Regions from separate parts of the Neorhizobium sp. NCHU2750 genome, predicted to be linked through region 3. Evidence: riboswitches for the same ligand, from Rfam matches in the RefSeq annotation. Region 3 holds a riboswitch; each other region holds the start of a gene.
The links. Region 3 has a riboswitch for thiamine pyrophosphate ahead of thiB (thiamine ABC transporter substrate binding subunit). Riboswitches for the same ligand answer to the same signal wherever they lie in the genome.
Positions count from the first base shown of each region.

Region 1: another riboswitch for thiamine pyrophosphate. It lies ahead of NCHU2750_RS24070 (YkoF family thiamine/hydroxymethylpyrimidine-binding protein); the one in region 3 lies ahead of thiB (thiamine ABC transporter substrate binding subunit).
Region 2: another riboswitch for thiamine pyrophosphate. It lies ahead of thiM (hydroxyethylthiazole kinase); the one in region 3 lies ahead of thiB (thiamine ABC transporter substrate binding subunit).

Region 1 is NZ_CP030828.1:734,763-741,757, reverse strand. Features, by position in the region: gene NCHU2750_RS24085 (NAD-dependent epimerase/dehydratase family protein) at 1-138, opposite strand, end outside; gene NCHU2750_RS24080 (bifunctional allantoicase/(S)-ureidoglycine aminohydrolase) at 300-1,121, opposite strand; gene NCHU2750_RS24075 (TetR/AcrR family transcriptional regulator) at 1,250-1,915, opposite strand; TPP riboswitch at 2,026-2,136, shown strand; gene NCHU2750_RS24070 (YkoF family thiamine/hydroxymethylpyrimidine-binding protein) at 2,130-2,738, shown strand; gene NCHU2750_RS24065 (ABC transporter permease) at 2,761-3,567, shown strand; gene NCHU2750_RS24060 (ABC transporter ATP-binding protein) at 3,564-4,343, shown strand; gene NCHU2750_RS24055 (ABC transporter substrate-binding protein) at 4,340-5,359, shown strand; gene NCHU2750_RS24050 (RHE_PE00001 family protein) at 5,402-6,499, opposite strand; gene NCHU2750_RS24045 (FAD-binding oxidoreductase) at 6,662-6,995, shown strand, end outside.
Region 2 is NZ_CP030829.1:250,511-257,505, reverse strand. Features, by position in the region: gene NCHU2750_RS25325 (3-oxoacyl-ACP reductase) at 1-87, opposite strand, end outside; gene thiD (bifunctional hydroxymethylpyrimidine kinase/phosphomethylpyrimidine kinase) at 91-900, opposite strand; gene thiE (thiamine phosphate synthase) at 897-1,532, opposite strand; gene thiM (hydroxyethylthiazole kinase) at 1,529-2,344, opposite strand; TPP riboswitch at 2,391-2,487, opposite strand; gene NCHU2750_RS25305 (FGGY-family carbohydrate kinase) at 2,562-3,959, opposite strand; gene rhaM (L-rhamnose mutarotase) at 3,956-4,276, opposite strand; gene NCHU2750_RS25295 (ABC transporter permease) at 4,276-5,298, opposite strand; gene NCHU2750_RS25290 (ABC transporter permease) at 5,295-6,284, opposite strand; gene NCHU2750_RS25285 (sugar ABC transporter ATP-binding protein) at 6,294-6,995, opposite strand, start outside.
Region 3 is NZ_CP030827.1:3,657,329-3,664,323, forward strand. Features, by position in the region: gene NCHU2750_RS17760 (thiamine diphosphokinase) at 77-727, shown strand; gene NCHU2750_RS17765 (ABC-F family ATP-binding cassette domain-containing protein) at 737-2,554, shown strand; gene NCHU2750_RS17770 (response regulator) at 2,734-3,186, shown strand; gene NCHU2750_RS17775 (VOC family protein) at 3,289-3,684, shown strand; TPP riboswitch at 3,924-4,029, shown strand; gene thiB (thiamine ABC transporter substrate binding subunit) at 4,070-5,080, shown strand; gene NCHU2750_RS17785 (thiamine/thiamine pyrophosphate ABC transporter permease ThiP) at 5,112-6,743, shown strand; gene NCHU2750_RS17790 (thiamine ABC transporter ATP-binding protein) at 6,733-6,995, shown strand, end outside.

The sequences.
Region 1 (6,995 bases), on a different replicon from region 3:
GAAATTCTCTTTCGGCCCGACCTCGGTCACCTGGCCGATATCCGACAGAACAACATGCTCCGCAAGTTGCGACAACAACGGGCGAATGCTCCGACCGACACCACCTGCGGCGCCCGTCAGCAGAAGTCTTTTCAGCATAAATCCAAATCCTCCCCAGGATCATCGATGGCCTTGCTGCGGCACAATCTTGTCATACATGGTGAGGATATCGATATTACAAATTTGCCAGACAGGTCAATAAAGCCTGTAGGTCTGCTGCAGATCAAAAAACGCGGCCGGTGGCCGCGTTGCATATTCTTCTACCAAAGGTCGGCATGCCGGTTCACATCCTTGTAGAGCAGATAGCGGAACCGTCCCGGCCCGCCGGCATAGCAGGCCTGCGGGCAGAAGGAGCGCAGCCACATATAGTCCCCCGCTTCGACTTCGACCCAGTCCTGATTCAGCCGATAGACGGCTTTCCCCTCCAGAACATAGAGACCATGCTCCATGATATGGGTTTCCATGAAGGGAATGACGGCGCCCGGTTCGAAGGTGACGATGTTGAGATGCATGTCGTAGCGCACATCCGACGGATCGATGAAACGCGTCGTTGCCCAGCGTCCGTTGGTATCCGGCATCGGATCCATCACGCAGTCGTCCTCATGCGTGAATATTGCCGGCGGCGGCTCCAGACCGTCCACGACCTTGAAAGCCTTGCGCACCCAGTGGAAACGACAGGGAACATCCCCCTCGCCACGCACCGTCCATTTCGATCCTGCTGGCAAATAGGCGAAAGAACCTTCGCGCAAATTGTGGCTTTGCCCATCCAGTTCGATTGAAAGCTCACCTTTTACGACGAAAATCGCAGCGGAAGCCCGCACGTCCGGCTCAGGACGCATGCTGCCGCCGCCGGGTTGAACCTCGACGATATATTGCGAAAAGGTCTCGGCAAAGCCGGTAAGCGGGCGACTGAGGATCCAGGCGCGAGTCTTCTCCCAGTGCGGCAGAACGCTGGTGACGATGTCGCTCATGACGGTGCCGGGAATGACTGCATAAGCCGTCGTGAAGACTGCCTTGCTGGAAAGAAGCTGCGTCTGTGGCGGAAGCCCGCCGACTGAAGAAAAATACCTGCCGTCTGTCATGCGCTATCCCCGTCTGTGATCCTCATGATTTAATGGCGCCCAAGCGATTCAGCAATCGTCAAAAGACCGGGGATGACAGGCCGCCGGGAGATAGCCGAGCGCCGGCGGCAGGATCGCTGCGATCGACGCTACCGACAGATTTCGGGCTCATCCCCAGGCGTCATGAGATAGCCGAGAACCACATCCACGATCATCTGCTTATGGTGCCCGAGCAGGGTAGGCTCGGAAAGATCGCGCCGAAAGATCGTTCCGAATGTATGGCGGTTGGAAACGCGGAAGAAACAGAATGCACTTATCAGCATATGCACATCGATCGGATCGGCATTACGCTTGAACACACCCTCGGCTGCACCCCTGGCCAAGATTGCAGCCAGAGTGTTGATGATCGAGACGTTGAGATCGCGCAGCGATTCGGACCGGTGCATGTGGGCTGCGTAGTTGATGTTCTCGCTGCTGACGAGCCGAATGAAATCCGGGTTGGCTTCATCATAGTCGAAGGTCGCCGCAATAAGGATGCGAAGCGCCTTTTCCGGTGGCATTTCCTGAAGTTCGAGATCGGCCTCGATCGTCCGGATCTGCCGGTAGGACCGCTCCAGCACAGCCAGGTAGAGATCTTCCTTGCCACCGAAATAATAATAGATCATCCGCTTCGACGTGCGGGTCTTCTCTGCGATGGCATCGATACGCCCGCCGGCAAGCCCATGCGTCGCGAATTCGACGGTGGCGACATCGAGGATATCCGCCTTCGTCCTTTCAGGATCGTTTTTTCTACGGCTGGGAGGTTTCAGAGGCATTCAGGCAATTCAGGGTTAGCGGCCACATCATGTGTTGCCACTCGTACGCCCCCTCATCGCGACATTCAACAATCTGCCACTTGCAAATCGCGGTCGGTTTGATCTATCAGGAAATCAGACAGGGGTGCTCCGTAACGCCGGGGCTGAGATGCGATCGCATGATCGCGGACCCTAAAGCTGATCTGGATAATGCCAGCGGAGCGAGGTTCAAGCGATGTTTTCCGGCGCACAAATTTCTCTTTACCCCATGTCCGACGAGTTCGTCGGGGTGATTTTAGGCTCGCTTTCAGCATTGGATCCCTATCGGGACCGGCTGCGAATCGAGACAGACGACATCTCCACCCTGCTTGTAGGCACACCGGACGTGGTTTTCGCAGCCATGCGCGACCTGTTCGTTGCGGCAGCGAAGACAGGCAAGCATTGCGTTCTCCACGCCACCCTATCCCGTGGCTGCCCGGGAGAACCGGACGACCCGATTTGCCAGGTGGCGGAAATGACCGGTCCGATGCGCCCGCTTGACGAGCGCAAGGCACAGGCGCTTGCAGCCGTCGCCGCCATCCCGTCATCCGGACAGTCTGTGGCCGCCCAGTTTTCCCTTTATACGCTCGGCATCGGCCAGCACATGGATGAAATCTACGGCTGCATAGATTTCATCAAGACGTCAGGCGTTTTCGACCGATCGAAGAATTTTTGCACCAAGCTGCGAGGCGATGCGGCACCGGTTTTTGCCACCGTTGGCGAGGCCTTCGTTCGCTTCGGACCGCCGCAGGGTCATGTGACCATCGATCTCACCGTATCCGCCAACAGCCCTTCCAAGGCCTGAGCGAGAACTCGCGGACAGATCGATGCCCTCACGCTCGCTTCACCAGCGGGGCTTGCCCCTCGCCAATGCCCTTGCGCGTCTGTTGCCAGCGCTGATCGCCATGATCGCGATTCTGACGGCATGGGAGATCTATTGCCGCACATCAGGGATCGGCCCGACAATCCTGCCGTCCCCGTCGCAGGTGGCCTTCCAGGCATGGGCCAATAGAGAGGCTTTGTGGATAAATACGATGCCGACGATCCGCGCCACGCTGCTCGGTTTCTCGCTCTCCATCTTCTGTGCCTTCGCCCTGTCGGTCGTCGTCGATTTCTCGCCGCTTCTTCGACGCATGCTGTTTCCGATCTTCATCATCAGCCAGACGCTGCCGCTGGTTGCCATCGCACCGCTCGTCGTCCTCTGGTTCGGGTTTGGACTGGTGCCCAAGATACTGTTGGTCGCGCTCGTCACCTTCTTCCCGATGCTCGTTGCGTTGACGGAAGGCTATGCGGCCACCGATCGTGACATCGAGGATTTGCTAGCCTCGATGAGCGCATCGCGCTGGAAACGTTTCAGGCTTGCACGGTTGCCATCGGCTTTGCCCTATTTCTTTGCCGGTCTGCGTATTTCCATCACCTATGCGGTCGTTGCCGCCATCTTTGCCGAATATGCCGGTGCCGCCAGAGGGCTCGGCATCTACATGCTGAATGCGAAGAACAACTTCCGGCCGGACCTCGTACTCGCCGCCGTATTCGTCAGCTCGCTCCTGACCCTCATCCTTTTTGCTGCCACATGGCTGATCCAGCGCCTCCTGGCTCCGTGGATCGAGGCAGTAGAAGGGAGAGAACAATGAGACCGCCTCTTCTCGCGCTCGATCGTATCTGCCTGCGCTATGGCGACATAGATGTACTCGGCGATATCTCGCTTACCATCAATGCCGGTGAGTTCGTCTCGATCCTCGGACCATCCGGCGCAGGCAAGTCGACGATCTTCAAGGTGCTGACCGGCGCCGCCAAAGCCGACCATGGCTGCGTCTCCTTCGAAGGGAGCCCACTTTCCTCCGCCGGCCGACCTTTCGCATTCATGCCCCAGCGTGATGCGTTGATGCCGTGGCGCTGCATTCTCGACAATGCCACGCTCGGACTGGAAGTGCAGGGCATGCGCCGCGGCGCAGCACGGCGCAAGGTCCAGCCTCTGCTCGACGAGTTCGGGCTGTCTGGCTTCGAGAATCTTCTTCCCCATGCGCTATCCGGCGGGATGAGGCAGAGAGCCGCTTTGCTGCGAACGGTTGTCCAGGACAAGCCCATCCTGCTGCTCGACGAACCTTTTGGCGCGCTCGATGCGCTGACCCGCAATCGCATGCAGATCTGGCTGGAGGCCATGTGGCTGAAACACCGCTGGACGGTGATCCTCATCACCCATGACGTGCGTGAGGCCGTGATGCTGTCCGACCGGGTTCATCTTCTTTCTCCACGACCGGCAAACATCGCGAGAACGATCGACATCACACTGCCGCGGCCACGCTTTGGTGCCGCCTCCAGGTATCAGCAAGCCGCCGCGCTGGAAGCCTCCATTCTCGATGTACTGCTTTCACCCGAAAACCCGAGCCAGGAAGGACGAATGTCATGAGCCCATTGATGCTAAGCCGCCGCGCCACACTTGCGAGCCTCGCCGCGCTTGCCGTGCAGGCAGGCCCGCTTCGTGCGCAAACCGCGAAAAAAGTCTCGGTCGCGCTGGACTGGACCGCCAATACCAATCACATCGGCCTCTTCGTCGCCCGTGATAAAGGCTTCTACCGTCAGGCCGGGATAGAGGCCACCATCCTTCCCTATACGGACACATCCGCCGGAACGCTGGTTGCCAGCGGCGTCGCCGATTTCGGCATTCTCGGATCAATCGCGCTTCTGACGCAACGGACTGCCGGGGCCGATCTCGTCGGCACCTATGCGGTCGTGCAGACTGAAACGGGACGGGTCGTCTTCAAGGGCAGCCGCGAGGACATCAATCGCCCCAAGGATCTCGATGGAAAGACTTATGGCGGTTTCGGCTCGGCCTGGGAAAATGCGCTGATTTCCTCGATCATCCGCAATGACGGCGGCAAAGGCGAATTCGAAACCGTAACTCTCGGCACATCCGCCTATCAGGCGCTGGAAAATGGCTCGGTCGATTTCACCCTAGAAGTCTACACCTGGGAGGGCGTCAAAGCCGAAATCGAAGGCCTGAACCAGCGCGCCTTCCGCTATGCCGATTTTGGCGTGCCGGACGAGCATACGACACTGATCGGGTCGAGCAGGGCCTTCCTCAAGGCCAACCCGGCATCTGCCAAGGCATTCCTTCAGGCTACCCAGCAGGGCTATCGCTATGCCGTAGACCATCCGGACGAAGCGACAGATCTCCTCATCTCAGCCAACAGCGATGCGTTGACAGACCGAAAGCTTGTTCGCTCTTCGCTTCAGGCCCTGATCGACGGCAAGTATCTGATGAGCGCAGAAGGTCGGATCGGCGATATCGATCCAGCCAAATTCGAGGCCATCGGGAATTACGCCTACAAGTCCAACATCCTGAAAGGCCAAGGCGGATCGGCCCTGACGGCGGTGCCGGATTTTGCCGGCTACTTTACCAACGAGTTCCTGGCTGGCTCGTAAGGTATTGCCGAATCCCTTCATCCAGGTCGGTTCGCTATTCGGTCAGATAATGCCCCAGGCCCGGAATCTGCCGCGGCCGGTCAGCTCTCTCAGATGCAGTTCCGAGGCGATCTTCAATGCGCCTTGCGGGGTGATGGAGAGAGCGCGCGCGATCATTCCGGATGAGACCATCGGGCGCGAGAGGACGAGATCGACCAGTTGCGGCAGTTTGGATGACTGCCGCCGGCCGGCGATGCGATGCTGCATCTGCTGTCTGGCCAGCATCAGGCGATCGTGTTCCTTCAACCCGGCCTCGGCTGCCTGCGTGATCGCATCGACGATGGCAAGCAGCCGCACGTTTCGGCCTCTATCGGTCCGGCGCTCGCGCGCCACCAGTTTCAGGCCGAGGTTGATGGCCGGCAGATGACCGCCGGCCACGCCTTCCTTTCTCAGGAGAGATGCGGCCAGCAGACGGCCAAGCCATGGCGCGTGCTGCAGAACCTGCAATTGCGTCCAGGCATCGATGATCAACGCGACGCGCAGAACGGCGGGCAAACCGGCACTTTGGGCCAGAACCACCTGCCACTCACCCAACCGCTCGTCCTCGTCCCAATCCGGTTCATAGAGGAGCGGATCGCGCTCACGCGTCGGCAAAGGTGAAGGGGCAAGCGCCTGGGAAAGAACCGCTTCACTGCGGGCAACCAGCGCATCTATCTCCGCAAGGTAGTCCGAAAGCTCGTCGCCATCCTGATCCTCGCCATCTGCCGCAGCTTCTACCTGGGTAACAACCGGTTGAGCTTGATGACGGGTTTCGTCTCCCATCCCTCGCAGCCGCCTCAGCCCTTCACCCGTCAGGGCCCAGCCGGGCTCATGTTCGAGGATGCGGCGCCGCGTGCGAAGGATGTCGTGGGCAATCGTGAGCTCATGGGTTGGCGCGCGAATGCCCATGGCGGCATCATGCAGAACGAGATCTTCCAGATGCACCAGTTCGCCGTCGATCCAGAGCGAGGCAACCGCATCGGTGAAATGGGAGCGTTCGATCCAGCCTGCCCCGACCGGAGACCGCAACACGCGCTCATCGAGCCGCGTCAGCGCGGCCGTTGCCGCGGAGACCGGCGCGATCAGTTCGCGTAAGGGCAGGTCCGCAAGATCATAGTGCATGACAATCATCTGATCGCAGATTCGCGGTCGCGATGCGAACAGCTATTTTTGACGCCCATCATATGATGATAGAGGCTTCCAGTGCTGCGGACCTTCCCTATTGGTCCTGATTCGGCTCAAACTGGCATGCCGACTGGTGTAGCCATCCAACAGGAGAGCAAAATGGTTCTACTCGATGCGCTACGGGCGATCGTGGGTGATGGCTTCGTCAAGCAAGGCGATGGCATACCGCAGCGCAACTGGTCCGATGCGACAGAGATTCCACCACTATGCCCCGCCGCCCTTGTGCTGCCGGGTTCTACGGAGGAGATCTCCAAGGTTCTCGCAGCCTGTTCGGCAGCCGGGCAGACAATCGTCGTGCAAGGCGGGCTGACCGGACTTGCGGGCGGCGCCCGTCCGCAGCCGGGAGAAATAGCGCTTTCGCTCGAACGCATGCAGGGCATAGAGGAAATCGACGTGGCCAGCCGCACCATGACGGTCCGCGCCGGAACGCCTC
Region 2 (6,995 bases), on a different replicon from region 3:
CCGGGCGAAAGCCGCTGCGATCGCGGCACCCAGGCCACGGCTGGCTCCCGTCACAAGGACGATCTGTTGATTGAGGGCGAGGCTCATTCTTCATTGTCTCCAGAGGTCGATGAAATGGTGGACGGGACCGTGCCCGCTTCCAACGGAAAGGCTGTCGGCTTCAGCGATCGCGCAGGTCAGGTAGGCCTTGGCGATCGTGATGGCGTCGGTGACGGGCACACCCTTGGCGATCTCGGCGGCAATGGCGCTCGACAGGGTGCACCCGGTGCCGTGGGTGTTCCTGGTGGCGACCCTTTGCGCCTCGAACCAGGACAAGCCGGCGGCCTGCGCCAGGACGTCGGGGCTATGTCCGCCATCCAGATGGCCGCCCTTGATCAGCACCGCATCGGGGCCTGTGAGGTGCAGCTGCTTTGCCTGATCGGCCATGGCCTCGCGGTTCGTGGCCTCCGCTTCGCCAAGCAGGGCAGCGGCTTCCGGCAGGTTGGGCGTCATGACGGTGGCCAGCGGTACCAGACGATCCCGGACGGCAGCGATCGCCGTCGGGGCGAGAAGCGGTGAGCCGCCCTTGGCCATCATGACCGGATCCAGGACAATTGGAATGCCTTCGCATCGCCGGGCCAGCAGGTCGGCGAGTGCATCGGCGATTTCCGCATTGGCGATCATTCCGATCTTGACCGCATCGACCCTTATGTCATCAAGGATGGCGTCGATCTGACTGATGACGAAATCGACGGGAAGCGGCAGGACGGCCGTCACGCCTTGGGTGTTCTGGGCTGTCAGTGCAGTCAGAGCGGCCATGCCATAGGTGCCGCGTGCGGAGAACGCCTTGAGGTCTGCCTGTATGCCGGCACCGCCCGAAGGATCGGAGCCGGCAATTGAAAGAACATTGCGGACTGTCATGGGCGTGCCTTCCGGATTTCGTAATGGATGGTTCTTGCAGCATCTTCAGGCGACGCGGTTCCGCAGATGGCTGACACGACCGCAAGTCCATCTGCGCCGGCCGCGAGGACGGATCTTACATGGGCCGTCTTCAGCCCGCCGATGGCGACGGTCGGTACCGGGGCGGCGGCGACAATGCGGGCGAGCCCGTCGAAGCCGATCGGTGCCTCGTGATCCGCCTTGGTTGCCGTGGCGAAGACGGGGCCGACGCCGGCATAGTCGACAATCGCCGGATCGATGGTGCGAGCCAGATCCTCGGTTTCCACCGAGAGGCCGACAATCATGTCCGGCCCGACCCGCTGGCGGGTGATCACCGCCGCCAGATCGCTCTGGCCGACATGCACGCCGTCTGCGCCGATGGCGATTGCGGCCTCGACATCGTCATTGACGATCAGCGGAACGCCGGTGCCGGAAAGCACCGCTTTCAGCAGCCGGCCGGTGGCAATCATCTGTTCGGTCGTCGCATGCTTGTCGCGCAGCTGGACCAGCGTGGCGCCGCCCCTGACGGCAAGCCTCGTCGTTTCCACCATGCCGATAGGACTGCAAAGATCGGGGTTGAGGACAAGATAGAGGGAGAGATCGAACGGCCTCATGCGCTGACGATCCGTGCCCCGGCATCCAGCATGTCGGGTGTCGTGGCAGCCAGCCGATCCAGGAATAGGGGAAGAAAGCTGCCGGGCCCCTGTGCCGTTTCGGCCGCTCCTTCGCCCGCCAGCGCGAAGAGCGCCAGTGCGGCGACCGTTGCCTCGATAGGCGTGTCCGGTGCTGCACCAACGAAAGCGCCGACAAGGCAAGTCAGCGAACATCCAAGTGCGGTAACCTGCGGCATCAGTGGTGAGCCGCCATGGATGCGGATTTTACGCTGGCCATCGGTGACGAAGTCGATGTCACCGGTAACAGCGACAACGCAGGTCCTTTCTGTCGCCAGAGCGATGGCGGCCTGTTCGGCGGAGGCGACGCTGTCACCGGCATCGACGCCCTGCCCCCTGGAATGCGCACCGGCCAGAGCGATGATTTCCGAAGCATTGCCGCGAATGACTGTCGGTCGAAGATCCAGCAGTCGGGCAATGGCGTCTCGCCGGTAGGCGGTGGCGAAATGGGCAACAGGGTCTAAGATCCAGGGCTTTCCCGCCATAGTGCTGGCTTTTGCCGCCTCCAGCATCCCTGCGAGGAAATCGGGGGAGATGGTCCCGATATTGATGGTCACTGCCGCCGCGATTCCGGCAAATTCTCCGGCCTCTTCCGTAGCGTGAACCATGGCTGGCGAGGCGCCGGCGGCGAGCATCACATTGGCCGCGATGTTCATTGCAACGAAATTTGTAATATTCTGAACGAGCGGATTTCGATCGCGCATCGCCGCGAGCAACGCACCTGGTGTTGGATGAATGGGGCTTTCGACTTGCATTTGCTCCTCCCCTGGCGGGGTGAGGCGCAACGGGCCGAACGATGACGTAAAGGCCCTAACGACTCCCTCCGCCAGCATGATCTGGTTCAGGTTCAAAGGGTGCTTCTCAGCCCGGCTTGCGCCAGACGCCCCTGTCATGGATGGAACATAACACCGGTTCTTCGACGGAGGGAAGACCCGTCACGCAATTATGAGCGTGACCGCGCCGGCAAATCCGTCATGCTCGCTTTTTGTCGCGGCGGGCCGATATCGAGCGCCAGCTATCCGCGTAGGCATGGAGGCCGATGGCCGCGAGAGGTGCGACGCGAGCCCCGCCATCCGCCGATGCGGGGCTCGCGCCCGCCAGGAGAGCCGCCCCCTGGCTCGTCCCGGTATCTCCCGCCAGCGCAATCACGTCCCGGCCGAGCAGCGCCGCCAGCGCAGCGAGCGCGACCCGGTTCTGGGCAAACGGCCCTTCGACCAGGGTGGGGCCACCGGCTCCGATCAGGCAAAGGCAGGTATCGGTCATCAATGCCAGATAGAGGCAGGCGGCAGCCCATCGTTCGGCGATCGATGCATTCTCGGCATTCAGCCAGAACGCACGCCTGCCGGGAAACGGACCGGACCCCTCCGCCAGATTGGGCAGGAGCATGATCTGTCTGGCGATTGCCGCCGGCATGGCGGACATCGCCGCCTGTTGATCAAGCGGACCGAGCGCCGCCGTCAGCAGTTCGAACTCGCGTCCTCCCATGAAACGCGAGGACGGAGTGGCGCGGCCATAGGCATCGACATTGGCAAGTGTGTCACGCGTCGGATCGAGATGATCGAGATCTCCGCCGACGGCGAAATTGACCACCCAGGTACCGGAGGAGACGACGGCAAACGGTCCTTCTCGGCCAATGAGGTGACGCAGCAGCGAGGCATTGGAATCGTGAATACCGCATTCTACTGGCACTTCGCCGGGCACCCCGATCCTTCCCGCGATATACGGCGTGACAAAACCCAGGACATCGAAGGCGCTGCGCAATGGCGCAAGACTGTCGCGAAGGCCGAGTGTATCGACCAGCGTCGAATAGTGGTCGTCGCGCGGACACCAGAGATCGGTATGGCAGCCGAGCGAAGTCACCTCGTTGGCTGCCACGCCGGTGAGGCGAAAGGCCCAGTATTGCGGATAGGTCAGGATCGTCTTGACGCGTGAAAACGCCGCTGGAAAGGCTGTTTTCTGATAATGAAGCTGAGCGCCGAGATTGAGGCCGCCGGCAAGTGCCGGAGAGAAGGTTTCGGCGAAGGGAGGCCGGATGGCGGCATAGTCGCGCCGGATCTCTTCGGGATAAAGATGCTCGTAGTCGAGGACCGGCAGGGCCAGCGCACCGTCTTCATCGAGCAATACCGCGCAGGCGCCGTGCGTGGTAATCGAGATCGCATCAAATCCCGGCTCTCGGCCGAGCGCGACAAGAGATGTGAGAATGAAATCCCACAGGCCGTCGACATGGAAATGGGGATAGGGCGGGCCGGAGATGACCCGATTGGCCGTGCGGAATTCGGCAATCTCCTTGCTGAGGGCACAGTCGAGCACGACAACCTTGGCATTGGTCTTGCCGATATCGATGACGGCAACCTTGCGAGGTGGGCTCATGGCAGATGAAACACGGTGACGAGATCGGTCTGGACCGGTGAGTTATCCGGATTGGTCTCCATGATGTCGGCCATGTGTGCCCACCAGCGTTGCATCACAGGGTGATCCCGCAGGCTCTTCATCCCGTGACCTTGCGGCCGCGTCAGCACACCAAACAGAATGTCGGTCTGCTGGTCGAGATAGATCGAGTAGTCGCTGATACCGGTCTCATGCAGCAGATCGACGAGTTCGGGCCAGATTTCGTCATGCCGCTTTCTGTATTCGGCCTCCATGCCGGGATTGAGCTTCATGCGGAACGCGTATTTCTCCGTCTCCATCAGCGCATCTCCCGGATACGGCGCGCGATGATGGGAACGGCAATGGTGATGATCAAAAGCAGGCCGACGAAGATCGACATGACGATGCCCGGCACGTTCAGCAGGCCGAGGCCGAAGGTGACGAGGCCCATGACGAAGGCGGCGATGACGACACCCGCGATTGTGCCCGCACCGCCGAGAATGGATACGCCGCCGAGCACGACCATGGTCACCACTTCGAGTTCCCAGCCCTGCGCGATCGATGGGCGCGTGGAGCCGAGCCGCGACGTGAGGCAGACAGCTGCGATGCCGGACATCAAGCCGGTGAGCAGGAAAAGCTTGAACTTGATCCGCTCGACCGGGATGCCGGAAAAGCGGGCGGCAAACTCATTGTTGCCGATGACGAAGATCTGTCGGCCGAAATTGGTGGCATGCAGAACGACACCGAAAATGACGGCCATCACGACGAAGAGAACGAATTCGAACGAGAATACCCAGACGACATAGCCCTGGCCGAAATAGGCGAAGTCGGCCGGATAATTCCCATAGGCCTGATCGCCAAGCGCGATGTAGGAAATGCCGCGAAACAGGCTCATCGTGCCGATCGTGACGACGATGGAGGGCAGTTTCAACACCGAGACGAGGGCGCCGTTGATGGCGCCGCAGGCAAGGCCGACGCCGATGCCGATCGCCACTAGTCCTGCGGTATCGACACCCATCTGCGCGGCCGCCCCCATGGCGGTGGAGGCAAGCGCGATGATGGCGGCGACCGAAAGGTCGATCTCGCCGGCAATCACCAGCATCGCCATGGCAAAGGCGATCATCGCCTTTTCGGTAAAGTTGAACGTGGCGTCCGACAGGTTCCAGGCATTGAGGAAATAAGGGGAGGCGAAGCAGTTGGCGATGAAGATCACTACCGCCACGCCGAAGAGCAGCACTTCCCAGCTGCCGAGCAGACGGCTGACGGGCGTCCCCAATCGGTCGGGGATCTGCTGGCGGACATGTGTCGAGGCGCCCTTGTGTTCGGTTGTCAGGTCGCTCATGCTGATATCTCCGGGGCGCCGCGATCCCTCAGGATGATGCGCCCGGCGCGGCGTTCGGCCCGGGCATTGAAGACGACCGCCGCGATGATGACGATGCCGGAAATGGCCATCTGGGCGAAGGGGGAGATGCCGATGACCGGCAGCGCATTCTTGATGACGCCGAGAAACAGGGCGCCAAGCACTGCGCCTGCTACGGAACCGATACCGCCGGCGATCGAAATGCCGCCGATGACGCAGGCTGCGACTGTATCGAGCTCGAAACCTGCGGCGACATCGACATAGGCAACCGCATAGCGCGACACCCAGAGATAGCCTGCCAGTCCGGCGAGAGCACCGGACAACACGAAGGCGCGAAAACGGGTCCAGCCGATATCGACGCCGGCATAGACGGCGGCTGTCGGGTTGCCCCCGACGGCATAGGCCGAGCGTCCGAATGGCGTGCGGGTCAAAAGCCCCCACATCATAAGAAGGATGGCGATGGCAATCCAGGAGAGTATCGGCAGGCCGAAAACCGGCAGGCGCGGGAAGTTGAGGAATGTCTGGGTCATCTGGTGGGAATTGACCCATGCGCCCCCGGACAGGACGAAGGCCATGCCGCGGTAGATGGTCAGCGTGCCGAGCGTGACGACGATCGGCGGGATCTGCAGGGCCCAGACGAGATAGCCGTTGATGGCGCCAAGGACTGCACCGAGACCGATCGCGACAACCACCATCAACGCCAGAGGCAGGCCGGGATAGGCGGCGTCCATCATCGCCACGGCCATGCCGGTGAATGCGAGGTTTGCCGCAACCGAAAGATCGATCGACTTGGTGAGGATCACGGTCATCTGGCCGAGCGCCAGAATGATCAGGATCGACGTGTCGTTGAATATGTTTGCGAGATTTCCGGGCGTGGCAAAGCCTGCAGCGCGGGTCGAGAAACCGGCAATCATGATGGCGACGATGCCGACGAGAAGCAGTTCGCGATGTCTGAGCAGATTTTTCATCGGTTCTCCTCACGCATTGCCGGTGGCGGCGCGCACCAGCATTTCGGCGCTGAGCTGGCCGCGATCGAAAATGCCGGCTGACAGGCCCTCGCGCATGACAAGGACACGATCCGACATGCCGAGAATTTCCGGCAGTTCCGACGAGACCATGATGATCGACAGCCCCTCAGACGCGAGTTCGCTGATGAAGCCGTGAACGGCAGCCTTGGAACCGATATCGATGCCCTTGGTCGGCTCGTCGAGGATGATCACCTTGGGCAGGGTCGCAAGCCACTTGCCGATCACCACCTTCTGCTGGTTGCCGCCCGACAGTGTGCCGACCGGCACCGACAGAGCCGCTGCACGCAGATCGAGCCGTTCGGCATATTTGCGTGCCAGCGCCAACTCGTTGGCGGCCTTGAGGAAGCCCGAGCGTGAGGTGCGGGCAAGCGAGGGCAGCGACATGTTCTGGAAGATCGGCATGGGGAGTGCCAGGCCGTGGCGTCCGCGTTCTTCCGGCACGTAGACGATGCCGGCGGCGATCGCATCGCCCGGCGAGCGAATGTCGAGGACCTCGCCTTCCAGCACTAGCCGGCCCGAAGACGGGCGTGATATCCCGAAGAGGGACTGGCATAATTCAGAACGCCCAGCCCCGATCAACCCGTAGACGCCGAGGATCTCGCCGCGCTTCAGTTCGAGGGAGATGTCGCGATATTCCGTCGGGTGGCAGTA
Region 3 (6,995 bases):
TTTTCGCGCCTGGGCGGCTTCTGCCTGCACGCAACCGCTTTCCCTTCCCCCTCGCTTTGCGCTATGGGCAGTGCCCATGGCCAGTTCGACCTTCACAATCCTGCTTGGCGGCAACCTTGCCGTCACCGATCGCGTCCGCCGCGCGGTCGCGGGTAGCCGCGTCATTGCCGCAGACAGCGGCATGCGGCATGCGGTCGAGCTTGGCGTCACGCCGGAACTCTGGGTCGGCGATTTCGATTCCTCCGATGACACATTGATCGCCCGGTTTCCCGACGTCGAGCGCCAGACCTATCCGCCGGCCAAAAACGAGACCGATGGCGAGATCGCCACGGCCGAGGCGGTCGAACGCGGCGCAACCCGCCTCATCCTGATCGGCGCTCTCGGCGGCGAGCGGTCGGACCACGCGCTGCAGCACCTGCTGCACGCCATGGGGCTTGCCGAACGCGGCATGGACGTGCTGCTGATGTCCGGCGATGAAGAGGCCATTCCCTTCCTGCCGGGCAAAAAGACGGTTGATCTGCCCAGGGGGGCGCTCTTTTCCGTCCTCGGTCTTTCGGCCCTGTCCGGCCTCGATATCCTCGGCGCGCGATATCCGCTGAAGGACTTTTCGCTGCCCTTCGGCTCGTCCCGCACCGTCTCCAATGTTGCGGAAGGCCCTGTCGAATTCCATCTAAGAGCTGGCAAGGCGATGATCCTTGCCCGACCCAACGATTTTTCCGGAGCATAAACGGTCCTCATGGCACCTCCCATTCTCAAGCTCGACGATATCTTCCTCAGCTTCGGCGGCACGCCGCTGCTGAACGGCGCCGGACTGCAGGTGGAACCGGGCGACCGCATCTGCCTGGTCGGCCGCAACGGCTCCGGCAAGTCGACGCTGATGAAGATCGCGGCAGGCTTCGTCGAGGCGCAATCCGGCGAAGTCTTCCGCCATCCGGCAGCCACGATCCGCTATCTCGAACAGGCGCCCGATTTCGCCGGCTATTCCACCGTCCAGTCTTACGCAGAGGCGGGGCTCGGACCGGGCGACGATCCCTATCGCGTCACCTATCTGCTGCAGCATCTAGGCCTGACCGGCGAGGAAGACCCGGTAAGACTGTCCGGTGGCGAAGCCCGCCGTGCGGCCCTTGCCCGCGTCATGGCGCCGGAACCCGATATCCTGATGCTCGACGAGCCGACCAACCATCTCGACCTGCCGACCATCGAATGGCTGGAAGACGAGCTGCGTCGCACCAAGAGCGCCCTCGTGGTCATCTCCCACGACCGCCGCTTTCTCGAAAAGGTGTCCAATGCCACCGTCTGGCTCGATCGCGGCACCTCGCGCCGCCTTTCCCGCGGTTTCGGCCATTTCGAGGCCTGGCGGGACCAAGTTCTCGAAGAGGAAGAAATCGAGCAGCACAAGCTCGGCAAGGCGATAGAACGCGAAGAACACTGGATGCGCTATGGCGTGACCGCGCGGCGCAAGCGCAACATGCGGCGCGTCGGCGAACTCCAGGCCATGCGCGCCGATTATCGCGGCCACAAGGGCCCCCAGGGCTCTGTCCAGGCCTCCGTTGCCGAGGGCCGTGAATCGGGCAAGCTGGTTGTCGAGGCCGAAAACATCACCAAGACCTACGACAAGCCGATCGTCGAGCCCTTTTCGATCCGAGTCCATCGCGGCGACCGCATCGGTCTCGTCGGCCCGAACGGCGCCGGCAAGACGACGCTTCTGAAAATGCTGACCGGCCAGCTTGAGCCCGATTCGGGCTGGATCAAGCTCGGCACCAATCTCGAAATCGCCACCCTGGACCAGAAGCGCGAGGACCTCGATCCGGAAGACACCCTGTCCCATTATCTGACGGATGGCCGTGGCGAGACATTGCTCGTCAATGGCGAACAGCGCCATGTCGCGGGCTACATGAAGGACTTCCTGTTCCAGCCTGAACAGATCCGCACCCCGATCAAGAACCTGTCCGGCGGCGAACGCGCCCGTCTGATGCTGGCCCGCATGCTGGCAAAGCCGTCCAACCTTTTGATCTTGGACGAACCGACCAACGACCTCGATATCGAGACGCTGGACCTGTTGCAGGAAATCGTCGCCGGCTATAACGGCACCGTCATACTTGTCAGCCACGACCGCGATTTCCTCGACCGAACCGTCACCTCGACCATCGCGCCCGCCAATCCGGACGCGCCGGACGGCCGCTGGATCGAATATGCGGGCGGCTATACAGATATGCTCGCCCAGCGCAAGGGCGCCCTGGAAGAGCGAAAAAAGGCTGAGAAATCAGCTGAAAAGCCCAGGGCCGAGACCCCGGCCTATGAAGCGCCCAAGGCCAAGGGAAAGCTTTCCTACAAGCAGAAATTCGCGCTGGAAAACCTGCCGAAGGAAATGCAGAAGGCCGAGGGCGAGATTGCGCTGCGCGAAAAGAAGATGGCCGATCCGAACCTCTTCGCCAAGGACCCGACGACCTTCAACAAGCTCGCCGCCGAAATGGAAAAGCTGCGCGAAAAGCTGACGGCCATGGAAGAGGAATGGCTGGAGCTTGAAATGCTGCGCGAGGAGCTTGAAGGCTGAGGCCGCGACAGATTGCCTCGAAATCAACTATTTATTAAGATTAACAATAAGTTACCTTAAATAAATTCTGTCCCGCCGCGGAACAATCTCCTCACTCCGGCGTTCTTGGGTTTGTTCGGTTGCATCGCTGAGACATGGCGGCAACCGGGCGGCAGCGAGTTGAACTGTGGAGATGTGCAATGCTGACAAATGTTTCGCGTCGTCGGCAGGCCAGTGAGGCAATGAACCAGCGGGTTCTTATCATCGAGGACGAGTTCCTCATCGCACTCGACGTCGCCGAGACGATCGAACAGATGGGGCTGAAAGTGACCGGTTTCGCCAGTGGTCGCAAACATGCGCTGGCGCTGGCGCCCTATGCGGATATCGCCTTTGTCGACGTCAACCTTTCCGATGGCCGCACCGGGCCGGATATCGGTCGCGAACTCGCCGAGGACTACGGCCTGACCGTCGTCTTCATGACCGCCAATCCGGACGACATCGGTGGCGGGATAGAGGGCACGCTCGGCGTACTGACAAAGCCTGTCATGCCCGACGTCGTAGTGAAGACCGTCGACTACGCGATCGCCAATCGCCTCGGCGGCATGGCCATCGTTCCCCGCGAACTGAAGGTCTTTCAGGGCGGAAGCCACTGAATTTGAAGATCCGGCATGGACGTGTCGGATTGCTACCGCATCTTTCGTCCTTGGCATGACGGCGCCCCTCGAAGAGGCGCCGGACAATGAAGGAGGAAAGACATGCGCATGATTTTCGTAAACCTGCCGGTGGCAGACCTTGAAGCATCGACGGCCTTCTACGCCGCACTCGGCTTCACCAGGAATCCGGACTTTTCCGATCAAACGGCAAGCTGCATGGTCGTCAGCGACGCGATCTACGTAATGCTGCTGACCCATGAGAAATTCGGCATGTTCATCAACGGCCAGATCGCCGACGCCAAGACTGCAACGCAGGTGCTGAACTGCCTTTCCGCCTCAAGCCGCGACGAAGTCGACGGCTTCAGGCAAAAGGCACTGGCCGCCGGCGGCAGCGAATGGAAGCCGAATATGGAAATGGGCTCCATGTACGGCTGCAGCTTCCAGGATCCCGACGGGCATGTCTGGGAGATCATGTACATGGACATGTCCGGCGGCTGATTTGACCACGAGCCGCCGACCGTATGGGCCGCCAGGACTGCTGTAGGAAAGCCACCTCCCAACCCTCCCCACAAGGGGGAGGGCTTAACCCGGCCGCACCCTTAGCGCCCGATAGGGAGCGAGCGGCTTGCCACGGGTCTTCTCCTCCCTTGTGGGGGAGATGGCCGGCAGGCCAGAGAGGGTCTTTGATCAAGCGTCCTGCCCTCTTGCCAGTATCAAGCGAGACCGCTACATCTTTGCACGCTCTAACGGGGTGCCCTGCGCAAGCAGGGCTGAGAGGCTTCATGCCAACCCGCGGAACCTGATCCGGTTAACACCGGCGGAGGGATTAGACGGCTCATCACCAGCGCCTGTCCCCCATTCGTTTTTTTGAGAGGAGGCGCTGATGCGCAGGATTTCGACGATATTTCTGGCGGCCACGGCTGCAATTCTTCTGCCCTTTGCCGCAAGGGCAGAGAACAAACCGCTGACCGTCTATACCTATGAGAGTTTCATCTCGGACTGGGGCCCCGGCCCGAAGATCAAGACCGAATTTGAAAAGACCTGCGGCTGCACGCTCAATTTCGTCGGCGTGGCCGATGGCGTGGCGCTGCTCACCCGCCTCAAGCTCGAAGGCGCAGGCTCCGATGCCGATGTGGCGCTCGGCCTCGATACCAGCCTGGTTTCCGAGGCGAAGGCGACTGGCCTGTTCCAGCCCGCCGGCATCGATATGAGTGCCGTCAAGGTTCCGGGCAATTATACCGACGATACGTTCGTCCCCTATGACTACGGCCATTTCGCCGTGGTCTATGACACGCAGTCGATCAAATCTCCGCCGACAAGCCTCAAGGATCTCGTCGAAGGCGACCCGTCGCAGAAGATCGCCATCGAGGATCCAAGAACCTCGACGCCCGGCCTCGGCCTGCTGCTCTGGGTCAAGGCGGTCTATGGCGACAAGGCGCCGGAAGCCTGGGCAAAGCTCAAGGACCGCGTGCTGACCGTCACCCCCGGCTGGTCGGAAGCCTATGGCCTGTTCACCAAGGGTGAAGTTCCGATGGTGCTGTCCTACACCACCTCGCCCGCCTATCACATGATCGAGGAAAAGACCGATCGTTATCAGGCCGCATCCTTCTCGGACGGTCACTACATCCAGATCGAAGTTGCCGGCATCCTGAAAAACACGAAGAACAAGGATCTGGCGAAAAGCTTCCTCACCTTCCTCCTTTCTCCCACGGCACAGGACATCATCCCCACCACCAACTGGATGATGCCGGCGGCACCGACCTCCACGCCGCTGCCCGACGCTTTCGGCAAGCTGGTCGAGCCGAAGAAGACCCTTCTGATCGGCTCCGATGAAGTGGCGAAGAACCGCCAGGCCTGGATCGATGAATGGCTGACCGCCATGAGCAAGAATTGAGGCAGACGCAGAGAGCAGCCGGGGCCGCCACGTGTTGACCCAAGCAGAACGACAGCGAAGCATCGGTGCGGGCCTTGCCGCGCTTGTCCTCGTCTTGCTGTTCGTCGGCACGGCGGCTGTCACCCTGCTGGCCTGGGAAGGCGGCCAGTCGGCATCCCGGCTGTTCACCGCCTATACCTGGCGCATCCTGCAATTCACCCTCTGGCAGGCGGCACTCTCCACCCTCCTCTCGGTGTTCTTCGCCATTCTGGTGGCGCTTGCCCTGGCGCGCCGCCCACGCTTTCCCGGCCGCGTCTGGATCGTCCGGCTGATGGCGCTACCGATGGGGCTCCCCGCGCTCGTCGGTGCCTTGGGTCTTCTGGGCGTCTGGGGCCGGCAGGGCATGCTCAATAGCTGGCTCGGCATGGCCGGCCTCGAGCAGCCGGTCAGCGTCTACGGCCTGTCCGGCATCCTGATCGCCCACACATTCTTCAACATCCCGCTCGCCACCCGCCTGCTTCTCGCAGCGCTCGAACGCTTGCCGGCGGAATATTGGCTCCTGTCGGCAAGCCTCGGCATGAAGCCCCTGTCGATCTTCCGCTTTGTCGAGATGCCGGCCCTCAAGCGCGTCGTGCCGGGCGCGGCCGGCCTCATCTTCATGCTCTGCGCAACCAGTTTCACCCTCGTCCTCGTGCTCGGCGGCGGCCCGGCGGCAACGACACTGGAAGTGGCGATCTATCAGGCGCTGCGCTTCGATTTCGATCCGCCGCGCGCCATCGCACTCGCCTTCCTGCAGATCGCCGTCACCGCCACCGTCATCGGCCTGATCTCACTGCTTCCGGCGGCAAGCGAGACGGCAAGGACGGCAGGGCGCAGAACGAAGCGTTTCGACGGACGATCGGCGCCGGCGCGGCTGTGGGATCTCCTGATGATCGCGGCTGCAACGCTCTATGTCGCAGCACCGCTGATCTCCGTCCTCGCCGCCGGCCTCAAGGCGGATTTGCCGAAGCTCGTGGTCGGCCCGCTGTTTCTTCGCGCAGCAGGAACCAGCCTCGTCATCGCTCTCACCGCCGGCATTGTCGCGGTCGCGGCGAGCCTCGCCATCATCCTCGCGCGACAGGCGATCGGCGCCGGCAGCAAGCGACCGCTCGCATTGCGGAGCCTCTCCGTCTCGCTTGCCGGCCTCTCGTCGCTCGTCCTCGTCATCCCGCCGATCATTCTCGGCACCGGCTGGTTCCTCGCCCTGCGCCAATGGGGCATTTCGGGTAATGCACTGGCTGCCTTCGCGCCCTATCTGGTCGCCGTCATCAACGCCATGATGGCCCTGCCATTCACCATACGCGTGCTACAGCCGGCCCTAGACGACCACCAACGGCAGACCGCCAGGCTTGTCACGGCGCTTGGCCTGACGGGGGTCGCCAAATGGCGGCTGATCGACCTCCCCGTCCTGAGAAAGCCGGTGCTAACGGCGCTCTCCTTCGCCATGGCCCTGTCGCTTGGCGATCTCGGTGCTGTCGCTCTTTTCGGCTCCAGCGATCTCGTCACCCTGCCCTGGCTGGTCTATAGCACGCTGTCGAGTTACCGGACCCATGATGCCGACGGGCTGGCGCTGATCCTCGGCCTTGTCTGCCTAGGCCTGACCATCCTCGGCACCGCCGGCGCAAGGGAGAAGAATGATGCATGAAGGCATCCGGATCGAAGACACAAGCCTGACGCTTGGTGCGACCCGCTTTGCTTTCGATTGCACAATCGAACGAGGCAGGATCACCGCCATCGCCGGCCCGTCCGGCGCCGGCAAGTCGACGCTTCTCAATTTGATCGCAGGCTTTGAGGTCGCACACGCCGGACGGATATTCATAGCCGGCAATGAATGCACCGGAACGCATCCGTCGGAGCGCCCGGTCTCCGTTGTTTTTCAGGACCATAACCTCTTTGC